One region of the Streptomyces sp. NPDC019890 genome, then DNA from elsewhere that is predicted to be linked to it. Evidence: predicted binding sites of a transcription regulator. Region 1 holds the regulator's gene; each other region holds the start of a gene.
What was found. Region 1 encodes HrcA, which represses chaperone genes, less so after heat shock. Its sites were predicted from a motif close to TTNGCACTCNGNNNNNCNGAGTGCNAA; they were not measured.
Positions count from the first base shown of each region.

Region 2: the regulator HrcA is predicted to act here: its motif matches at 1,658-1,684, upstream of groES (co-chaperone GroES).
Region 3: the regulator HrcA is predicted to act here: its motif matches at 1,375-1,401, upstream of groL (chaperonin GroEL).

Region 1 covers NZ_JBJDQK010000002.1:366,862-372,543, forward strand. The annotation lists gene ACI2LP_RS06110 (16S rRNA (uracil(1498)-N(3))-methyltransferase) at 1-339, opposite strand, end outside; gene ACI2LP_RS06115 (nitronate monooxygenase) at 336-1,409, opposite strand; gene dnaJ (molecular chaperone DnaJ) at 1,578-2,714, opposite strand; gene hrcA (heat-inducible transcriptional repressor HrcA) at 2,715-3,740, opposite strand; gene ACI2LP_RS06130 (MBL fold metallo-hydrolase) at 3,918-4,640, shown strand; gene ACI2LP_RS06135 (DUF3097 domain-containing protein) at 4,650-5,450, shown strand; gene hemW (radical SAM family heme chaperone HemW) at 5,567-5,682, opposite strand, start outside.
Region 2 covers NZ_JBJDQK010000006.1:268,695-274,376, forward strand. The annotation lists gene ACI2LP_RS18905 (polysaccharide deacetylase family protein) at 1-789, shown strand, start outside; gene ACI2LP_RS18910 (polysaccharide deacetylase family protein) at 786-1,430, shown strand; gene groES (co-chaperone GroES) at 1,831-2,139, shown strand; gene groL (chaperonin GroEL) at 2,249-3,877, shown strand; gene ACI2LP_RS18925 (ester cyclase) at 4,002-4,697, opposite strand; gene ACI2LP_RS18930 (hydroxyacid dehydrogenase) at 4,869-5,682, opposite strand, start outside.
Region 3 covers NZ_JBJDQK010000004.1:76,914-82,595, forward strand. The annotation lists gene thrC (threonine synthase) at 1-204, shown strand, start outside; gene ACI2LP_RS12650 (MoaD/ThiS family protein) at 231-506, shown strand; gene ACI2LP_RS12655 (cold-shock protein) at 937-1,140, shown strand; gene groL (chaperonin GroEL) at 1,527-3,149, shown strand; gene ACI2LP_RS12665 (sigma-70 family RNA polymerase sigma factor) at 3,340-4,800, shown strand; gene ACI2LP_RS12670 (CAP domain-containing protein) at 4,831-5,223, opposite strand.

The DNA of each region.
Region 1 (5,682 bases):
GGCCCAGGGCACGACGGCGTCCACGCCGGTCTCCGTCATGGTCTCGACGGCGAGTTCGCCGCGGTCGCCCTTGGGGAGGGCCTGAACGACGGTGATACGGGGCGTGGGCTCGGGCTCGGTGGGAAACTGCAGCGGTTCGACGATCAGCCGGTCCTTGCCCTCGGTCCGCAGCACCACACCTGCCGCGCCGCGGCCTCGCCCGTCCGTCAGTACGACGTCCTCACCGGACTGCAGCCTGCGTACGGAGACAGCGTGCCGCCCTTCGGGCCCGTCCAGGGTGATCAGCGCACCCGGGCCCACGCCGTCCAGTGAGTCGACGAGGAACACGGGCGCGGTCATCGGGAGCTGCCCAGCGCGAGCGCGGCGCGCGCCGAGTCGGCTTCGGCGGCGAGGACCTCGACGAGCTGCCCGGCGGGCAGCTCGCGGGCCATCCGGTGGCCCTGACCGGCCCACAGCGCCATACCCTGCGGGTCGCCCGCCTTGGCGGCGGCCTTGCGCAGGCCGCTGGTCAGGTGGTGCACCTCGGGGTAGGCGGCGGGGGCGTACGGGCCGTGCTCGCGCATGAAACGATTCACCAGGCCGCGGGCCGGCCGCCCGGAAAAGGCCCGGGTCAACTCCGTGCGTACGAACAGCGGATTCGTCATGGCCTGCTTGTGCAGCGCATTGGCGCCGGACTCGGGGCAGACCAGGAACGCGGTCCCGAGCTGCCCGGCGACCGCGCCCGCGGCGAGCGCGCCGGCGATCTGCCCGCCGCGCATCAGGCCGCCCGTGGCGATGATCGGCAGCTGTACGGTCTCGCGGACCAGCGCGATGAGCGAGAGCAGCCCGATCCCGGCACCGTCGGACTCGGGATCGTCCCGGTGCGTGCCCTGGTGTCCGCCCGCCTCGATGCCCTGCACACACACGGCGTCGGCACCGGCCCACTGGGCGGCCTGCGCCTCGTCGGGCGAGGTGACGGTGACGACGGTGAAGGTGCCGGCCTTGGCGAAGGAGTCGAGCACGTCACGGGTCGGGCAGCCGAAGGTGAAGGAGACGACGGGAACGGGGTCGTCGAGCAGGATGGCGAGCTTGGCCTCGTACCCGTCGTCGCGCCCGGAGTCGGGGTCGCCCAGCGGCGTCTCGTACCAGGCCGCCTCACCGGCGAGCTGGTGCCGGTATACCTCGACGGCGGCGGGGTCGGCGGTGCCCGGCTGCGGCATGAAGAGATTCACGCCGAAGGGCTGCGAGGTGAGCCCGCGGACCTGTTTGACCTCCTGGTACATGCCGTCCGCGGTCTTGTACCCGGCAGCGAGAAACCCGAGCCCACCGGCGTCGGACACGGCGGCGGCCAAGGGGGGACAGGATGCGCCGCCCGCCATGGGGGCCTGCACGATCGGGTGCCGGCAGAGATCGGTCAGTGCGGAGGACATGCAGGCATGGTGCCACGTCGCTCGCGCGGCACCGAATCGGGTGTTCGGTGCCCGAAAAAGGGCGCCGACGGGGGTGTGCGGGCCCCGGTGCGGCGCCCCGGCCGGGCTGTGGGGCGCGTTTTTGCGCACCCCACACGCCGACAGGCACACGCGGCGCCCGGCCCCGACCTACCGACCGTTGAACGCGTCCTTCAGGCGGGAGAACAGGCCCTGCTGGCCCGGCTGGAACTGGCCCAGTGGCCGTTCCTCGCCGCGCAGCTTCGCCAGATCCCGCAGCAGCCTCTCCTGGTCCGCGTCCAGCTTCGACGGCGTCATCACCTCGACATGCACGATCAGGTCGCCACGCCCCCCGCCCCGCAGGTGCGTGATCCCGCGCCCGTGCAGCGGGATCGACTGGCCCGACTGCGTGCCCGGGCGGATGTCGACCTCTTCCATCCCGTCCAGCGTCTCCAGCGGGCACTTCGTGCCCAGCGCCGCCGCCGTCATCGGGATTGTCACCGTGCAGTGCAGATCGTCGCCGCGCCGCTGGAAGACCGGGTGCGGCAGCTCGTGGATCTCCACATACAGATCACCCGCGGGGCCGCCGCCCGGCCCGACCTCACCCTCACCGGCGAGCTGGATGCGCGTCCCGTTGTCGACGCCGGCCGGGATCTTGACCGTAAGCGTCCGGCGGGACCGCACACGCCCGTCGCCCGCGCACTCGGGGCACGGCGTCGGCACGACCGTGCCGAAGCCCTGGCACTGCGGGCACGGCCGCGAGGTCATGACCTGTCCCAGGAAGGACCGCGTCACCTGCGAGACCTCACCACGGCCACGGCACATGTCACACGTCTGCGCCGAGGTGCCCGGCGCGGCACCCTCACCGGAGCAGGTGGTGCACACGACGGCCGTGTCGACCTGGATGTCCTTCGTCGTACCGAAGGCGGCCTCGTTGAGGTCGATCTCCAGGCGGATCATCGCGTCCTGGCCGCGCCGCGTACGCGACCTCGGCCCCCGCTGCGACGCCGTCCCGAAGAACGCGTCCATGATGTCCGAGAAGTTCCCGAAGCCACCGGCTCCGAAGCCGCCCGCGCCACCGCCGCCCGCCTGCGACAGCGGGTCCCCGCCGAGGTCGTAGACCTGCTTCTTCTGCGGGTCCGACAGCACCTCGTACGCGGCGTTGATCTCCTTGAAGCGCTCCTGCGTCTTCGGGTCCGGATTCACATCCGGGTGGAGTTCACGGGCAAGCCGGCGGAAGGCCTTCTTGATCTCGTCCTGGGACGCGTCGCGGCGTACGCCGAGTACGGCGTAGTAGTCCGTGGCCACTTACGACTCCGCCAGGATCTGTCCGACGTAACGTGCCACTGCGCGTACCGCTCCCATCGTTCCGGGGTAGTCCATGCGGGTCGGTCCGACCACGCCGAGTTTGGCAACTGCCTCGTCGCCCGAACCGTAGCCCACCGCGACGACGGACGTGGAGTTGAGGCCCTCGTGGGCGTTCTCATGACCGATCCGTACGGTCATGCCCATGCCGCCCGATTCCTTCGCCTCACCGAGCAGCTTGAGGAGCACCACATGCTCCTCGAGCGCCTCCAGCACCGGCCTGATGGTCAGCGGGAAGTCGTGCCCGAAGCGGGTCAGATTGGCTGTGCCGCCGATCATCAGCCGCTCCTCGGTCTCCTCGACCAGGGTCTCGAGCAGGGTCGAGAGCACGGTGGTGACGGTCCCGCGGTCCTCCGACTCGAAGGACTCGGGAAGGTCCTGCACCAGCTGCGGCACATCCGCGAAGCGGCGCCCGACGACCCGGCTGTTGAGCCGGGCCCGCAGGTCCGCGAGCGAGCTGTCGCCGAACGGCTCGGGGCAGTCGATCATGCGCTGCTCGACCCGCCCGGTGTCCGTGATCAGCACGAGCATCAGCCGGGCCGGCGCGAGGGAGAGGAGCTCCACGTGCCGGACGGTGGACCGGGTCAGCGAGGGGTACTGGACGACGGCGACCTGCCGGGTCAGCTGCGCCAGCAGCCGTACCGTACGGCCGACCACGTCGTCCAGGTCGACGGCTCCGTCCAGGAAGCTGTGGATGGCGCGCCGCTCGGGCGACGACAGCGGCTTGACGCCGGCCAGCTTGTCGACGAAGAGCCGGTAGCCCTTGTCCGTCGGGATACGGCCGGCGCTGGTGTGCGGCTGGGCGATGTAGCCCTCGTCCTCCAGCACGGCCATGTCGTTGCGGACGGTCGCCGGCGAGACGCCGAGCTTGTGACGCTCGGTGAGCGCCTTGGAGCCGACGGGCTCCTCGGTGCCGACATAGTCCTGGACGATGGCGCGCAGCACCTCGAGTCTGCGTTCGCTGAGCATCGCGCACACCTCCAGCTGTGGTTCCTCGGTGGTGCCTGGCACTCGCTGCGTACGAGTGCCAGCATTTCCCCGTGCCAGTGTACGGCGGTGGGGTACGCACCTAGCAAGGGCTGCCCGGCCGGGGCGGCCGACCACGCCACCGCGCGCTGTGCTGGTCGTTGCCAGTAGCGTCGCGGTATGGACGTCGGTTGGGAAGACTTCGGCTGGGAGCGGTTGGCCGACGGGGTGGGGCGTCGACGGCTGCCGGTCTGGGACGCGACCACCGGTTTGATCGCCGGTGAGGACCGTGTCCTCATGTACGACACGGGCTCCACACTGCGGGAGGGCGCCGAGCTGCGCACTCAGGCGCAGGGGCTGATGGCCGGCCGCCGGGTGACGCATATCGCACTGAGTCATCCCCACTTCGACCATGTACTGGGGACCGCGGCGTTCTCGGGGACCGAGGTGTACGGCGCGGTGGGCGTCGCGGATCTCATGAGGCGGGACCGGGACGCGATCCGGGGCTCGGCGGTACGTCACGGGGTCCTGGCCACCGACGCGGCGGAGGCGGTCGACGTGCTGGTGGTGCCGCAGCACCTGGTGTGCGGCGAGTGGACGCTGGACCTGGGCGGCCGACAGGTGCTGCTGGCGAACGTGGGCCCCGGTCATTCGGGCCACGACCTCGCGGTGCTGGTGCCGGGGGACCCGGAGGTGGTGTTCTGCGGCGACCTGGTGGAGGAGTCCGGCGAGCCGCAGGCGGGCCCGGACGCGATCCCGTCCCGCTGGCCGGCGGCGCTGGACCGGCTGCTGTCCCTGGGCGGCGAGGACGCGGTGTACGTGCCGGGGCACGGGGCGGTCGTGGACGCGACGTTCGTACGCGCGCAGCGGGACATGCTGGCGGCGCGCTTCGGGGTGTCGTAGCGTCGCCGAATGCGCAGCTACAGCCCGGATCTGACCCCGCCTTGGAAGAAGTCGCAGCCCGCACCGGAGGTGCCGGCCGAGCCCGATCTGGTCGTGGAGGAGGTCGGAACGGGCTTCTGCGGTGCGGTGATCCGCTGTGAGGCGGGGACGGTGACGCTGGAGGACCGCTTCGGCAAGCACCGGGTCTTCCCGCTGGAGCCGCGGGGCTTCCTCCTGGAGGGGAAGGTGGTCACCCTCGTCCGCCCCTCGGCTGCGGGCCCGGCCCGCCCGGCCCGTACCGCCTCGGGTTCGATAGCGGTCCCGGGCGCGCGCGCCCGCGTCGCCCGTGCGGGCCGCATTTACGTGGAGGGCCGCCACGACGCGGAGCTCGTGGAGCGGGTCTGGGGCGACGACCTGCGCATCGAGGGAGTCGTCGTCGAATACCTGGAGGGCATCGACGACCTCCCGTCGATCGTCGCCGACTTCGCCCCCGGCCCGGACGCCCGCCTCGGCGTCCTGGTGGACCACCTGGTCCCCGGCTCGAAGGAGTCCCGCATCGCGGACCGGGTCACGGGTGCGGACGTACTGGTGGTGGGCCACCCCTACATCGACGTGTGGGAGGCGGTGAAGCCCTCGTCGGTGGGCATCCCGGCGTGGCCGTCGATCCCGCACGGCCAGGACTGGAAGACGGGCGTCTGCCGCGCACTGGGCTGGCGGGAGAACACGGGGGCGGCGTGGCAGCGGATTCTGTCCGGGGTGCGGTCTTACAAGGATCTGGAGCCGGAGCTGCTGGGGCGGGTGGAGGAGCTGATCGACTTCGTGACGCCGTAGGAATTCAAACCCCTCCGGCGATTGAGAAGCTGGGGTCCCCCCACGCCCGCAGGGCGTAGGGGGAGGGTTCGGGGCGGGGCACCCGACTCGGGAACGGCCCGCAGGGCCCAGCCCCGTCAGTCCACCAGGTCCCGCACAACTCCGTCCGCCAGCAACCGCCCCCGCAACGTCAGCACCGCACTCCCCGCCTCGTACGGCCCCGCCTCCAGCAAGCCGTCCGCCAGTGCGCGGC
Region 2 (5,682 bases), on a different contig from region 1:
CCGAAGCAGCCGAAGCAGCCGGCAGGGCCGGCCGGCGCGCTCTCGGAGTACGTTGCGAAGGTGAAGCGCGCCCAGGCAGCACGAGTGCTCGCTGCCAAGAAGTGGGGCCTGGTCAAGACCCCGCTGACCGCGCCCCAGCCACCCGCCGAGAAGCCCAAGATCACCACCCGCAAGGGCTTCGAGGTGGAGGGTGGCGAGTCCCTGCCACCCGTCTTCACCACGGTGCCGGTCAAGGAGAAGATTGTTTTCCTGACGATCGACGACGGTGCGGAGAAGGACCCCGCCCTGCTCCGGATGATGAGCGATCTCCAGATCCCGTACAGCGCCTTCCTCAGCGACTACTTGATCGACGACAACTACGACTACTTCAAGCAGATGCAGGACCACGGCGTCGCCCTGCAGAACCACACCCTCAACCACCGATACCTGCCCGGCCTTTCGTACACCCAGCAGAAGCAGGAGATCTGCGGGCAGCAGACCAAGCTCGAGAAGCGGTACGGAAAGAGGCCCCCGCTCTTCCGCCCGCCGTACGGCAACTACAACCGGGACACGCTGCGCGTCGCTCGGTCGTGTGGTGTGAAGGCCGTGCCCCTGTGGGCCGCCGAGGCTTTTCCCGATCACATGGAGTGGCGGGAGTGGGACCGGGACCTGCACCCCGGCGACATCATCCTCACGCACTTCCGTGGCCGCCATGACTGGAAGGGCACCATGGCCGACATGATCCGGCGGGTGATGAAGACGGTCACGGACAAGGGCTACGCCGTGGCGAGGCTGGAGGACTACGTATGACACGGGCGCACCGGCTGCTGGCCGGGCTGCTGGCGGCCGGTGCGCTGCTCACCGCGGGGTGCGCACAGTCGGTGGACCCGATCGAGCGCCTCGGGCGCAAGGCCGCGCAGAAGGTCACCCCCGGCGCGGGCGCGCCCGGCTCCGCGGTGCACAAGCGGTGGGGGCTGGCCGGGCCGCTCGCCGCCGCGCCGAAGCCGCCTGCGCACCGGCTCTCGACGGCGTATGTGGTGGACCGGGTGCACACCCCGGACAAGGTCGTCTTCCTCACCTTCGACGAGGGCGCGGCGCACGACCCGCGGTTCGTCCGGATGACCACCGAGCTGAAGTTGCCGGTCAGCATGTTCCGTCGGAGCGCCCGTTCCGACCTGCGCGCCCTCTCGTACGAGAGGCAGCGCGCCGAGATCTGCGGGCAGCGGGGGCGTCATCTGTTCCGCCTGCCGCACGCGACGTACAACGAGGACACATTGCGGGCGGCGGCGGACTGCGGGATCCGCGCGGTAGTGCTGGCCAGGGAGTACGCGGAGGGCGATCGGCTCCGCCCCGGCGACATCGTGCGGGCGGAGGCGAGGACGACGGTGTGGCTGCTGCGCCGCATCCAGGAGCAGGGGTACGCGGTGGCACGCCTGGAGGACTACGTCTGAGTTGGGCGCCGCGACGGGGGCGATGGTGCTGAGCGGGTGCTGAGAAAGCTGCGCCGGCGGGACTGCGCTGGATGGGGACCACGGCCGGGCGGACTGCGCCGGATGGGGACCACGCCGGGCGGGACTGTGGGATGGGGACTACGCCGGACGGGGGCTACGCCGGGCGGGCGGCGTCCGTCCCGCGCCGCGCCCGAAGGGCTGCTTGACCCCGCCGCGCGGCAGATCAATTGGCACTCCGCTTGACCGAGTGCTAATCCCGGTCATAGTCTCGGTTCTGGCACTCCCCACCGGAGAGTGCCAACACAGCGACGGGCAGGTCCGGCACCCGCGACGACGGATCCACCTGGTCGCCACCTCAGACAGTTAACCCCGTGAGATCTCCGAAGGGGGAGGTCGGATCGTGACGACCGCCAGCTCCAAGGTTGCCATCAAGCCGCTCGAGGACCGCATTGTGGTCCAGCCGCTCGACGCCGAGCAGACCACGGCCTCTGGCCTGGTCATTCCGGACACCGCCAAGGAGAAGCCCCAGGAGGGCGTCGTCCTGGCCGTGGGCCCGGGCCGTTTCGAGAACGGCGAGCGGCTTCCGCTCGACGTGAAGACCGGCGACATCGTGCTGTACAGCAAGTACGGCGGCACCGAGGTGAAGTACAACGGCGAGGAGTACCTCGTCCTCTCGGCTCGCGACGTGCTCGCGATCATCGAGAAGTAATTCACCAGAATTTGCTGTGAACTGCGCCCCTGGCCCCCGCTGCTGTGTTCATTCACGCGTGCCGGGTGGCCCGGGGCGCAGTTCATTTTGAGAGGACTGATTCAGCTCCATGGCGAAGATCCTGAAGTTCGACGAGGACGCCCGTCGCGCCCTCGAGCGTGGCGTCAACAAGCTTGCCGACACGGTCAAGGTGACGATCGGCCCCCGCGGCCGCAATGTCGTCATCGACAAGAAGTTCGGCGCACCCACCATCACCAACGACGGCGTGACCATCGCCCGTGAGGTCGAGATCGAGGACCCGTACGAGAACCTCGGCGCCCAGCTGGTGAAGGAGGTGGCGACCAAGACCAACGACATCGCGGGTGACGGCACCACCACCGCCACCGTGCTGGCCCAGGCGCTCGTCCGCGAGGGCCTGCGCAACGTCGCCGCCGGCGCGTCCCCGGCCGCCCTGAAGAAGGGCATCGACGCCGCGGTCGCGGCCGTGTCCGAGGAGCTCCTCGCGACCGCCCGTCCGATCGACGACAAGGCCGACATCGCTGCCGTCGCTGCGCTCTCCGCGCAGGACCAGCAGGTCGGCGAGCTCATCGCCGAGGCCATGGACAAGGTCGGCAAGGACGGTGTCATCACCGTCGAGGAGTCCAACACCTTCGGTCTGGAGCTCGACTTCACCGAGGGCATGGCCTTCGACAAGGGCTACCTGTCCCCGTACATGGTGACCGACCAGGAGCGTATGGAGGCCGTCCTCGACGAGCCGTACATCCTGATCCACCAGGGCAAGATCTCCTCGATCCAGGACCTGCTTCCGCTGCTCGAGAAGGTCATCCAGGCGGGCAGCTCCAAGCCGCTGCTGATCATCGCCGAGGACGTCGAGGGCGAGGCCCTCTCCACCCTCGTCGTCAACAAGATCCGCGGCACCTTCAACGCGGTCGCGGTCAAGGCCCCGGGCTTCGGCGACCGCCGCAAGGCGATGCTGCAGGACATTGCCACCCTCACCGGCGCCACCGTGGTCGCCGAGGAGGTCGGCCTCAAGCTCGACCAGTCCGGCCTGGACGTGCTGGGCAGCGCCCGCCGCGTCACGGTCTCCAAGGACGACACCACGATCGTCGACGGTGGCGGCAGCCACGAGGACGTCGTCGGCCGTGTCAACCAGATCAAGGCCGAGATCGAGTCCACGGACTCCGACTGGGACCGCGAGAAGCTCCAGGAGCGCCTCGCGAAGCTGGCCGGCGGCGTGTGCGTGATCAAGGTCGGCGCCGCCACCGAGGTGGAGCTGAAGGAGAAGAAGCACCGTCTGGAGGACGCCATCTCCGCGACCCGCGCCGCGGTCGAGGAGGGCATCGTCTCCGGTGGTGGCTCCGCACTGGTCCACGCCGCCAAGGTGCTCGAGGGCAACCTCGGCAAGGAGGGCGACGAGGCCACCGGTGTCGCGGTCGTCCGCCGCGCCGTCGTCGAGCCGCTGCGCTGGATCGCCGAGAACGCCGGCCTCGAGGGCTACGTCATCACCGCCAAGGTGGCGGAGCTGGACAAGGGCCAGGGCTTCAACGCCGCGACCGGCGAGTACGGCGACCTGGTGAAGGCCGGCGTCATCGACCCGGTCAAGGTCACGCGCTCCGCCCTGGAGAACGCCGCGTCCATCGCCTCGCTGCTGCTCACGACCGAGACCCTGGTCGTCGAGAAGCCGGCCGAGGAAGAGGCCGACGCGGGTCACGGCCACGGTCACGGCCACAGCCACTGACACGGTCAGCCACTGACACGGTCACGGACGCCGTCACCGACGACGTCGTAGGACGTGTGAAGGCCCCCGTTCCCGCCGCGCTGCGGGAACGGGGGCCTTCGGCGTTCGGCCGTGGTCCGTCCTGCTAGCCCATCGCGCCGAGCTGCTTCATCAGGCGCATGGCGTCGAAGTGCCACCAGCCTTCCTGGATCTTCCCGTCCTCGAAGTGGAAGACGGTGGTGCCGGTCATGGTGCACTGCTTGCCGGTGGGGGCGATGCCCATGAAGTCGCCCTTGTGCCGCCCCGTCCAGGTCCACAACGTCACGACGTCGTCACCCTCGGACACCTGCCTGTCGAGATCGAAGGTGAAGTCGAAGCCGTTGCGCCACATGGTGACGTCGTTGCGAATAACGTCGATCCCTACGACGGTGTCCTCCTCCTTCATGATGTCGTGGTCGCGGTAGTCGGCCGCGAACACCTCTGGGAGGGCGTCGAGATTGCCTCCGGCGGCTATCTCGTGGAAGAAGCGGCGGGCGGTTGCCGTGTTCAGCTGCTCCTCGCGAACCACGTCGAGGTCGGTGAACGAGGGCATCCCGTCGCACAGCGCCACCATGTCCTGGAAGATCCGGTCGGTCTCCGGAAGGTGGGAGTTCTTCATCGCCTCTTCGTACGACGGAAATTCGACGATCTCGACATAGTGGGAGCCGTCGGAGCGGTCCTTGCCGGTGACGGTGTGTGTGGCGGTCCGCTTGCCCTTCGTCTGTTCGACCCACTTGTCCATGAGCTTGTCCACGCTGTCGTACTGCGCGGTCTTGTAGTCGACTATCTGCACGAATTTCATGGCGCCTCCCGGAGGGGTGGGGGATACGTCCATTTTAGTGATGAATACCGTTTTTTACGCGGTCTGAGTGCGTGCGATGTCCCCTCCGCCCCGCGGCGGGCGGCGAGTGAAGCTGAGGCCCGGACCGGGCGGGACCGGAGCTCGGACCGGGCCGGGCGGCGCGCTGTCGCCCTAGGCGGACAGGTGCCGCGTCGCCGCCAGGACCGGGTCCATGAAGGGCAGCCCCTTCGCGTACCGCTCCAGTTCGTCGAGGGCCCGGTCCGTCATCCGGTGCAGTTCATTGCCGAGCGAGCCCGCGATGTGCGGAGTCAGCAGGACGTTGGGGAGGGTGTACAACGGCGAGTCGGCGGGTGGGACTTCGGGGTCGGTGACATCGAGTACGGCGTGCAGCCGGCCCGAAACCAGCTCCGGCAGCAGCGCTTCCTCGTCGATCAGCGAGCCGCGCGAGGTGTTGATCAGGGTCCCCCCGTCCGGCATCAGCGCCAGCAGGCGGGCGTCGATCATATGGCGCGTTGTCGCCAGCTGCGGAGCGTGGACCGTGACGATGTGGCTGCGGCCGCAGAGCTCGTCAAGACCGGTGAGGGCGACGCCGAGTCCGGCCGCCTCGGCGGGGGTGACGTACGGGTCGTACAGCAGCACCTCGGCATCGAACGGCCGCAACAGCTCGATGACGCGGCGGCCGATCCGCGACGCGCCGACGATTCCCACGGCGCGGCGGTAGTTGCCGGCGGAGGCGAGCTCGCGGCTCCAGTCGTGGCCGGTGCGCAGTTGCCCGTAGCGCTGTGCCGAGCGAAGCACCTGCTTGCCCGCGAAGAGGATCGCCGCGAGCGTGTACTCGGCCACGGGCAGGGCGTTGGCGGCGGCGGCCGAGGTCACGGCGATGCCGCGCTCCCAGCACGCCTCGGTGATGTGATGCCTGACGGACCCTGCGGCGTGCACGACCGCCCGCAACCTGGGAGCGGCATCAAGGACTTCGGCGGTGAGC
Region 3 (5,682 bases), on a different contig from region 1:
TTCGCGGAGACCGCGGGGGGCGTGACCGTGGGCGTGACGCGGAAGCTGATCGAGGCGGGCGTGCTCGACCCGGCGCTCTCCACGGTCGTCCTCAACACCGGCGACGGCCTCAAGACCCTGGACGCGGTGGCGCCGACGACCGGCCCGTCCGCGACGATTCGCCCGAGCCTGGACGCGTTCCGCGACGCCGGCCTGGCCGGCTGATCCGACTCCCGAGAAAGGCACGCACCATGAGTGTCAACGTCCGCATCCCCACCATTCTCCGTACCTACACGGGCGGTCAGGCCGAGGTCTCGGCTCAGGGCGCGACCCTCTCCGAGGTGATCGCCGACCTGGAGAAGAACCACGCGGGAATCGCCGCCCGGGTCCTCGACGACCAGGGCAAGCTGCGCCGCTTCGTGAACGTGTACGTGAATGACGACGACGTGCGCTTCGAGCAGGGACTCGAGACGGCGACACCGGATGGGGCGGGAGTTTCGATCATCCCCGCCGTCGCCGGAGGCTGATCGTCAAACGCCGTGTCGGACGGCACACAGAGTTATGCGTATTGCCCTCTCCGCAAGAGAAGCGGAGGGGGCAATTCTGTATGGTTGAGCGCGGTACAGTTGGGGAAGCCCCCCTCCGCTGCGTGTGCCGGGCGCATATGAGAATGCGCCCGAGCGTGACAAGAAGCAGCCAATATGGTCGATCGAATTGCCTCTCTTAGGTGTGATTTGCCGGGCCCGACTTGCCCCGTAATTTCTTGAATTCGGGTCAATTTTCCGTTCGCGCGCGCTCAGAATTCTCGTCCGATTGACCTGTTGCAGAGGGCAGTTGGGCAGATACATTCAGCCGCGGTCGACGCGTTCCGGCGCACACCCCTCCTGTCGGGGTGAGGTCTGACCCGGGTCCGCGAAGTGCGGTCCTGCGCAAGGGCCAGTAATAGGGGAGTTAGGCATGGCTCAGGGCACCGTCAAGTGGTTCAACGCGGAGAAGGGGTACGGCTTCATCGCGGTCGACGGTGGTGCGGATGTTTTCGTCCACTACAGCGCGATCCAGATGGACGGCTACCGCACCCTTGAAGAGGGTCAGCGAGTTGAATTCGAGATCTCGCAGGGCCAGAAGGGGCCGCAGGCGGACATGGTCAAGCTCGCCGTCTGATCGGCGCGATCGACCACCGACGCACTCACGCTCACGCCGAAGGGCCCGCATCCCGCGAGGGATGCGGGCCCTTCGTGCGCGTCCCCGCGCGGCGGGGACTGCGCGCACGGTCGCCTGCGCCCGACCGGCTCCTCTCACGGAGCCCGAGGGCTTGCGCCCTCGCGTCGCCCGACCACCCCTCACGGAGCCCTTCGGGCGCTTGCACTCTCCGGGGTCGAGTGCTAATCATTGGCGTTAGCACTCTGACAGTGAGAGTGACAACGAGGACCGGGTCGGTGAGGTCCGCAAGCCGGGTGGGGCAAGGAACCACAAGGCCTGCAGGCCGTCCGTCGCGGGCGCCAGGCGCGGTCCGGAGAATCCACCCCAGTCCGGGAGGACCACTTCACATGGCCAAGATCATCGCGTTCGACGAGGAGGCACGGCGCGGTCTCGAGCGCGGGATGAACCAGCTCGCCGACGCCGTCAAGGTCACCCTTGGCCCCAAGGGCCGTAACGTCGTCCTCGAGAAGAAGTGGGGCGCCCCCACGATCACCAACGATGGTGTTTCCATCGCCAAGGAGATCGAGCTCGAGGACCCGTACGAGAAGATCGGCGCCGAGCTGGTCAAGGAAGTCGCCAAGAAGACGGACGACGTCGCCGGCGACGGTACGACCACCGCGACCGTTCTCGCCCAGGCCCTGGTTCGCGAGGGCCTGCGCAACGTAGCCGCCGGCGCCAACCCGATGGCCCTCAAGCGCGGCATCGAGAAGGCCGTCGAGGCCGTCTCGGGTGCCCTGCTCGAGCAGGCCAAGGACGTGGAGACCAAGGAGCAGATCGCTTCGACCGCCTCCATCTCCGCCGCCGACACCCAGATCGGCGAGCTCATCGCCGAGGCCATGGACAAGGTCGGCAAGGAAGGCGTCATCACCGTCGAGGAGTCCCAGACCTTCGGTCTGGAGCTGGAGCTCACCGAGGGTATGCGCTTCGACAAGGGCTACATCTCGGCGTACTTCGCCACCGACATGGAGCGTATGGAGGCGTCGCTCGACGACCCGTACATCCTGATCGTCAACTCGAAGATCAGCTCGGTCAAGGACCTGCTGCCGCTCCTCGAGAAGGTCATGCAGTCCGGCAAGCCGCTGCTGATCATCGCCGAGGACGTCGAGGGCGAGGCCCTGTCGACCCTGGTCGTCAACAAGATCCGCGGCACCTTCAAGTCCGTTGCCGTCAAGGCCCCGGGCTTCGGCGACCGCCGCAAGGCGATGCTCAACGACATCGCCATCCTCACCGGCGGCACGGTCATCTCCGAGGAGGTCGGCCTCAAGCTCGAGAACGCCGGCCTGGACCTGCTGGGCCGCGCCCGCAAGGTCGTCATCACCAAGGACGAGACCACGATCGTCGACGGTGCGGGCGAGAGCGACCAGGTTGCCGGTCGCGTCAACCAGATCCGTGCCGAGATCGAGAACTCCGACTCGGACTACGACCGCGAGAAGCTCCAGGAGCGCCTCGCGAAGCTGGCCGGCGGCGTGGCCGTCATCAAGGCCGGCGCCGCGACCGAGGTCGAGCTCAAGGAGCGCAAGCACCGCATCGAGGACGCGGTGCGCAACGCCAAGGCCGCCGTCGAGGAGGGCATCGTCGCCGGTGGTGGCGTGGCGCTCATCCAGGCGTCCGCCGTCTTCGAGAAGCTCGAGCTCGAAGGTGACGAGGCCACTGGTGCCGCCGCTGTGAAGCTGGCCCTGGAGGCCCCGCTGAAGCAGATCGCGGTCAACGCCGGCCTTGAGGGCGGCGTCGTTGTGGAGAAGGTGCGCAACCTGACCGTGGGTCACGGCCTCAACGCCGCGACCGGTGAGTACGTCGACATGATCGCCGAGGGCATCATCGACCCCGCGAAGGTGACCCGCTCTGCCCTGCAGAACGCGGCCTCCATCGCGGCGCTGTTCCTGACCACCGAGGCCGTCATCGCCGACAAGCCGGAGAAGGCCTCTGCGGCCGCTCCGGGCGGCATGCCGGGCGGTGACATGGACTTCTGAGCCTCATCGGCTCGGACCCGGTCCTGACCGAGGGCGGTACCCCCACTCCCAGGGGGGTACCGCCCTCGGGCGTTTCAGGATCCGGGCCGGGGAGGGCGAGTCGGTTTCTGTTATCCGATCGGCGCCCACAGGTCTCCTCCAGGCAGGACTCTGAGCGACGGGGTCGAACAGGCAAGGGGCGAGGGCACGTATGCACAGGGACGACAGACACAGTCCGGAACTGGTGACGGAGGCGAGGGCGGGGGACCAGCAGGCCCGGGAGCGGCTGGTCGCCGACTACCTTCCCCTCGTCTACAACATCGTCGGCCGGGCACTGGACGGCCACGCGGACGTCGACGACGTGGTGCAGGAGACCATGTTCCGTGCACTCGACGGACTCGGCGGGCTGCGCGAGCCCTCCCGCTTCCGCTCCTGGCTGGTCGCGATAGCGATGAACCAGATACGTCGGCGCTGGACGCTCCAGCAGCAGACCCCCACAGCCCCGCTGGACCGCGTGGCGGAGACCGCCGACCCGACCGGTGACTTCGTGGATCTCACCATCCTGCGTCTGGGGCTGTCCGGACAGCGCCGCGAGGTCGCCGAGGCCACCCGCTGGCTGGACGAGAGCGATCGTGAACTGCTGGCCCTGTGGTGGCAAGAGGCCGCAGGGCAACTGAGCCGTGCCGAGCTTGCCGGGGCGCTGGATGTCACTCCGCAGCACGCCGCGGTCCGCATCCAGCGGATGAAGACCCAGCTGGAACTGGGCCGTGTCGTGTCCCGTGCGCTGGCCACCGAGCCGCGCTGCGTCGAACTGGCCGCCGTCTCCGCGGCCTGGGACGGGCAGCCCTCGCCGGTGTGGCGCAAGCGGATGGCCAAGCACGTGCGCGTGTGCGCCCGCTGCTCGGGGCACTGGTCGAATCTCGTACCCGCAGAGGGACTGCTGGCCGGCATGGCGATGGTGGTCCCGCTCGACGGCCACCCTCCCGTTCCGCCGAGCCAGTTCGGCACGGCCGGCCAGGGGGACCTCGCCGGGACGGGGCAGCCCGGGGACCCGACCGGCGCAACCGGCGGGGGGCTGAGCGTACCCGTGGCGGCGACAGTCGGAGGGATCGTGGTCGTGGTCGGCGTACTCCTCGCCCTGGTGTGGCCCACCGCGAAGCCTTCGGCCGACCGGGCCCCGGTGGCGGCTCCGCCCGCTGCGAAGCCCACTCGCACCCCCAGTCCGACACGCATGCCGACCCCCACCGCCTCACCCGTCGTGAAGCCCCCCAAGCCCTCTCCGTCCGCGGCGAGCGTTGAGGAACGTCTCACCGCCCTGGTCAACTCCCGGCGAGCCGAGGCCGGCTGCGCCCCGCTGCGGATCGATCCGCGACTCAGTGCCGCGGCCCGCAAACATGCCAAGGACATGGTGGCGCGTGGCTACTTCGACCATGCCGACCCGGAGGGACGGCATGCCGACGCCCGGATCTCGGCAGCCGGATACGACCTGAGCCGGTGGGCCGAGAATCTGGACCAGGGTCCTGGCAAACCCGCAACGGTGGTCGATGACTGGATGGACGGCTCGATCCATCAGGACAACATGCTCGACTGCCGGTACCGGGACACCGGCGTGGCAGCCGTACCCGGTCCCGACGGGACGGTGTGGGTCCAGAACCTCGCCACGCCGGCCTGAGCCCGCACCGTCCGTCGGGTGCTCTGGCGGTCAGCCGCCGAAGTTCTGCACCCACCAGGGGCCGTTCGCGCTGAAGTTCACGCCGACGCCCAGGTCCTTGAACCCGCAGTCCAGTATGTTGTCGCGGTGCCCGGGGCTGTTCATCCAGTCACGCATCGCGGAGACGGGGTCCTTCGGCCCTTTGTGTATGTTCTCCCCCCACTTGCCGACGGGATAGCCGGCGGCGTTCATCCGGTCGTCGGCATGCCGCCCCTCCGGGCTTGTGTGCTCGTAGTAGTTGCGGGCTGCCATGTCGTCGGCGTGCGCCTGGGCGGCGGCCTGCACTCGGCCGTCGACGCGCAGGGGCGAGCACCCGGCCTTGGCGCGTTCGGCGTTGACCAGCGCGGCAATCCGCTGGACGTAGTCGGCGGCCTTGCCGGTCACAGGATTTCCCGCGGTGGGGACGCTCGCGCCCGAACCGGCAGGGGCGGACTGCTGCCTGCGCTTCGCCGGAGCAGTCCCGGGCCTGGGCGCCCGGCGGGCCGGGGCACTGGGCGTGGCGGTAGGACCCTTTGTTTTCACGGAAGTGGCCGACGGAGTGGCAGAAGGCGGGGCGGATGCCGTGGGGGTGGGAGAGGCTTTCGAGAGGCCGTCGAGGGAGGCATCCGCCGGCGCCTGCTGCACGGAAGCTGCGCCCCGGGTACTGGCGGAGTCTTCGTCCGTACCGCTCAGGACGAAGACTCCGCCGGCGACGACCGCGACCGCGACGGTGCCGGCCACCGCGATTGCGGCCATCGGCCGCCCGCCTGCCCGGCCCCGACGCCCGTGGCGCCCCGCGCCCGCAGCTCTCCGTCGTCCGCCCCGGCCCTCGGCGCTTCCGCGGCTGGTCGCCGGGTCCAGGAA